One region of the Micromonospora sp. NPDC049497 genome, then DNA from elsewhere that is predicted to be linked to it. Evidence: riboswitches for the same ligand, from Rfam matches in the RefSeq annotation. Region 1 holds a riboswitch; the other holds the start of a gene.
What was found. A riboswitch is a leader RNA that binds a small molecule or an ion and turns the genes downstream of it on or off. The one in region 1 is predicted to bind thiamine pyrophosphate.
Positions count from the first base shown of each region.

Region 2: another riboswitch for thiamine pyrophosphate. It lies ahead of thiE (thiamine phosphate synthase); the one in region 1 lies ahead of ACIBR0_RS03385 (ECF transporter S component).

Region 1 is NZ_JBITMC010000002.1:24,902-27,358, reverse strand. It holds gene ACIBR0_RS03390 (permease) at 1-752, opposite strand, end outside; TPP riboswitch at 1,114-1,219, shown strand; gene ACIBR0_RS03385 (ECF transporter S component) at 1,293-1,883, shown strand; gene ACIBR0_RS03380 (ABC transporter ATP-binding protein) at 1,989-2,457, shown strand, end outside.
Region 2 is NZ_JBITMC010000001.1:149,737-152,193, forward strand. It holds gene ACIBR0_RS00695 (DUF559 domain-containing protein) at 1-824, opposite strand, end outside; TPP riboswitch at 948-1,056, shown strand; gene thiE (thiamine phosphate synthase) at 1,051-1,677, shown strand; gene thiO (glycine oxidase ThiO) at 1,671-2,457, shown strand, end outside.

The sequences.
Region 1 (2,457 bases):
GCCTCCGAGCAGATGGAGAGCAGGACGGCGAGGACGGCGAGAGCCAGCACCGAGAGCACCGGGTTGTCGGCGAGGGTCTGCAACCACCGCTCGGGCACCAGCACGTTGATGGTGGCGGCGGCCATCGCGCCCACGACGAGGAAGCCGCCGGCGTGGGTGACGTCGTGCCGGACCGCCGCCCAGAACGCCAGGCCGCGCGAACCGCTCTCCAACTCCGGACGGCGGGGCAGCCGGATCCAGTCGGCGCGGCCGAGGCGGAGCCAGAGCCAACCCATGATCATGGCCACGATCAGGCTGGCCACCGCGCGGCCGACGACCATCTCCGGGTTGTTCGGGAAGGCCACCGCGGTGGCGGCGAGCACGATCGGATTGATCGCCGGCGCGGCGAGCAGGAAGGCCAGCGCAGCGGCCGGGGTGACCCCGCGCCGGATCAGCGAGCCGGCGATCGGCACCGAGCCACACTCGCAGCCGGGCAGGACCACGCCCGCGGCGCTGGCCACCGGCACCGCCAGCGCCGGGTGGCGGGGCAGCGCCCGGGCCCAGAACGACCGGGGCACGAAGACGGCGATCACCGCGGAGAGCAGCACGCCGAAGACGAGGAACGGCACCGCCTGGACCATGACCGAGACGAACACGGTGGTCCAGGTCTGGAGTCGGGGCGAGGACAGCAGGCCGGCCAGCGGCTCCCGGAAGATGATCAGCAGGACCAGCAGCGCCGCGAGCACCTCGACCGAGCCGACCCGGCCACCCAGCCAGGTGCGTGGGCCGGCACCGTCGGGCCCCGCCGGCTCCTCCGGGCGTACGCCCTGCGTCCCGGTCGGGGCGGTCGGTGCGGCCAGGCCGACCGTCCCTGTGCGGTGCCCCTCGCTGTCGCGGGACGGGTCGGGGCGGTCGGTTTCCGGTGTCACGTGTGCGTCCTTCTGCCGGGTGGCGGGACCGGCGGCCTGAGACTACCGGTCGACCTCGGCTCCGGTCGATGGATCCGGCCGGACCTCCGTGTCGGGTCGGTGGGACGGGTCGAGGTGGCGAGGCGTCTCGCGATGTTCGACTGACCTGCGGAGAGATCACTTTGCCCGATGATCTTCAGGGGTGTTAGCGTCGACGAGACAACTTCACATCCGACAGGGGAGCGCACAGCGCTGAGAGTGCGGGCACCGCCCGCAGACCCTCGAACCTGATCTGGGTAATGCCAGCGCAGGGAGTTCGGTCGACCTCCAGCCGCGCCGCCGTCCGGGCACTCCGGGCGTCGGCGTGCGTCTTCTCCTGGTTCACCTCTGGACTGGGAGCGCAGCATGACCACCACCGACACCACCCGTTGGCGCACGATCGACATCGTCGTCGCCTCGGTCCTCGCCGTCGCCTTCGGCGTCATCTTCTGGGCCTGGAACTTCGTCTGGGCCGCCACCGAGGGCGCGTTCGCGTTCTTCCCGCCGGCCCAGTCGGTCATCTACGGCATCTGGCTGCTGCCCGGCGTGCTCGGCGGCCTCGTCATCCGCAAGCCGGGGGCGGCCTTCTACTGCGAGTTCCTCGCCGCGTTCGTCTCGGTGCTGCTGGGCAGCCAGTGGGGTGCCGTGGCGATCCTCCAGGGCGCGTTCCAGGGGCTCGGCGCCGAGCTGGGCTTCGCCGCCTTCCGGTACCGCTCGTTCCGCCTGCCGGCCGCCCTGATCTCGGGCGCCCTCGCCGGCCTGGCCGCGGCCATCTTCGACCAGATCCGGTACTACTCGGAGCTGGAGCTGTGGAGCGCCCGGGTGCCGATCTTCGTGATCACCGTGCTCAGCGCCACGGTCATCGCCGGCGCCGGCGCCTGGTACCTCACGCGCGCCCTGGCCGGCACCGGCGTCCTCGACCGCTTCCCCGCCGGCCGCGACCGCGCCCTGGTCTGACCCCACCCACCTCCCTCGTTGATCAAGAGGTTTGCGTCAACGGGAGCCGTTGTCCTGACGCAAACCTCTTGATCAACAGCAGTGGGCGGAGGGGGTGATCGGCCGGTGGGCAGGGTGGAGCTGCGGGGGTTCGGGTGGCGGCACGCCGGGCGGCGCGCGTGGGCCGTGCGGGGACTGGACCTGCGGGTGGAGCGTGGGGAGCGGGTGCTGCTGCTCGGGCCCTCGGGCGCGGGCAAGAGCACCCTGCTCGCCGCGCTCGCCGGCCTGCTGCCCGAGGACTCCGGCGAGCAGGAGGGCACCGTCGAGATCGACGGGCTGGACCCGCGCAAGGACCGGGAGCGCGTCGGCATCGTCTTCCAGGACCCGGAGACCCAGCTGGTGATGGCCCGCTGCGGCGACGACGTGGCGTTCGGGCTGGAGAACCGGGGCGTACCCACCGCCGAGATCTGGCCGCGCGTGGACCAGGCGCTGCGCCGGGTCGGCTTCCCGTACGACCGGGACCGTCCGACCGCCGCGCTCTCCGGCGGCGAGCAGCAGCGTCTCGCCCTGGCCGGCGCGCTGGCCCTGCGCCCCG
Region 2 (2,457 bases), on a different contig from region 1:
GTGAAGCGGAGGACGAGCCATCCGGCGGCCCGCAGGGCGTTCAACCGGGCGACGTCCTGGCGGAAGTGGGCCCGCTCGCGGTGGTGGTCGCCGTCGTACTCGACCGCGACGCGCAGGGCGGGCCAGGCCAGGTCGACCCGGCCGACGAAACGTCCCCGGGTGTCCAGCACGTCGTGCTGGGCGACCATCGGGCCGAGACCGGCGTCGAGCAGGAGCAGCCGCAGCCGGGTCTCCATGGGGGACTCGCTGAGCGGCTCGGCCAGCGCCAGCACCCGCCGGAACTGCGGCATCCCCGGCCAACCCGCACGCCGCACCGCGTAGTCGGCCAGCGCCGGCAGCTTCACCACCCTCCGGCGCAACAGCGCGTCCACGGCCACCACCGCCTCGACCAACGGTGGCTGCCGGCCCAGGTCGAACGCGGTCCGCAGGGGCGTCGTGACCGGCAGGCCGCCGAAGCGGGTACGGTCGTCCTCCGGCAGGGGCGAGCGCACGACCGACAGGCGCGGGTGTGGGCGCATCCGGACCGACCTTGGAAGCAGCACACTGACCGGCGCGTTCCGGCCCAACAGGTCGGTGCCCCACAGGTAGAGGGCGCTGCGGCCGGCGATCGTCCCGCCCAAGGGAAGCGCCAGCGCCAGCGCGTCACACCACATGCGGTGGTCGGTCTCCCGGTAGCCGTCGGCGTGCACGTAGACGTCGGGTAAGAGCTTGTGCCACGTCGATCCCCGCAGCATCGCCCAGGTCACCAGCCCCTCGGCGACGGCGGCGCTGCCCCGGAACGGCAGGAACGCGAGGCGGCGCGGAACCCGGGCGACGGAGGGCATCCGGACAGCATGGCGTGACGGGACGCTCACCCGCCGCCCCGACCGTCGGCTTCGGACGGTCGGTGGGAAATCCGTACCCCCGCCCTTGGCGGATCGGAGGATCCGTCGTACGGTGACAGCCGCAAGTGACCCACGGGAGCCCGGTGTACCGGGCTGAGAGGGGGGCTGTGAGCCCCCGACCGTCGAACCTGATCCGGGTAATGCCGGCGCAGGGAGGAGTGTTGCCGTGTCGTCCCTGGGACGCCTGCACCTGATCACCGACACCCGACCCGGACGGGACCCGCTCGCCGTGCTGCGGGCCGCCCTGCCGGTGGCCCGCGGCGAACTGGTCGTCCAGGTCCGGGTCGGCGACGACGCCACCGACCGGGAGGCGTACGACCTGGCCCGCCGGGTGGTGGCGCTCTGCGCCCGCCACGACGCGACCTGCCTGGTCAACGACCGCCTGCACGTGGCCCTGGCGGTCGGCGCCGCCGGTGGGCACGTCGGCGCCCACGACCTGCCGGTCGGCGCGGCCCGGCGGGTGCTCGGCTCGACCGCCGTGCTCGGCGCGACCGCCCGCGAGCCGGGGGCCGCCGCCGAAGCGGTCGCCGCCGGGGCGAGCTACCTCGGGGTGGGGCCTTTCCGGCCCACCCGGACCAAGGACGGACTGCCGCCGGCGATCGGTGTGGGCGGCGTGCGTGCCGTCGCCGAGGCGGTCACCGTGCCGGTGGTCGCCATCGGCGGTGTGACGGCGGCGGACGTCCGCGCGCTGCGGGCCGCCGGCGCGTACGGGGTGGCGGTGGTCGGCGCGCTCTCCGGAGCCGCCGACCCCGCCCGCGCCACCACCGAGCTGCTGGGTGCACTGACGTGTTAAGCGGGGGCCCTTCCTCTACCGGAGGCGTTAAGAAGGGGCCCTTCCTTGCACCGGATGTGGCGGTGGTGGGGGCGGGACCGGTCGGGCTGGCGATCGCCTGGCGGTGTGCCTCACGAGGGCTGCGCGTCGTCGTGCACGATCCCGCGCCGGGCTCCGGGGCGTCGCACGTGGCCGCCGGGATGCTCGCGCCGGTGGCCGAGGCGTACTTCGGTGAGCACGAGCTGACCGGCCTGCTCACCGCCTCCGCCGCCCGCTGGCCGGCGTTCGCCGCCGAGCTGACCGAGGCGACCGGCGCCGACCTGGGCTACCGCACCGAGGGCACCCTGCTGGTCGGGCTCACCGCCGACGACCTGGCGGAGGCGCGGCGGCTGTGGGCGTACCAGCAGGGGCTCGGACTGCCGGTGACGCCGCTGCGCCCCTCGGAGCTGCGGGACCGCGAGCCGGCGCTCGCCCCCCGGGTGCGCGGCGGCGCGCTCGCCGGCACCGACCATCAGGTCGACCCGCGCCGTCTGGTGCCGGCGCTGCGTACCGCCGCCGAGCGGGCCGGGGCGACGCTCACGGCCACGGCCGTCGAGCGGGTGTCCGACCTGGACGCTCGCGTCACCGTGGTCGCCGCCGGCTGCGGCGCCGCGTCGCTCACCGGGCTGCCGATCCGCCCGGTGAAGGGTCAGGTGCTCCGGCTCCGCGCGCCCGGCGGCGTCGCGCCGGGCTTCCGGCACGTCATCCGGGGGTACGCCGACGGCGAGCACGTCTACCTCGTCCCGCGCGTCGACGGGGAGG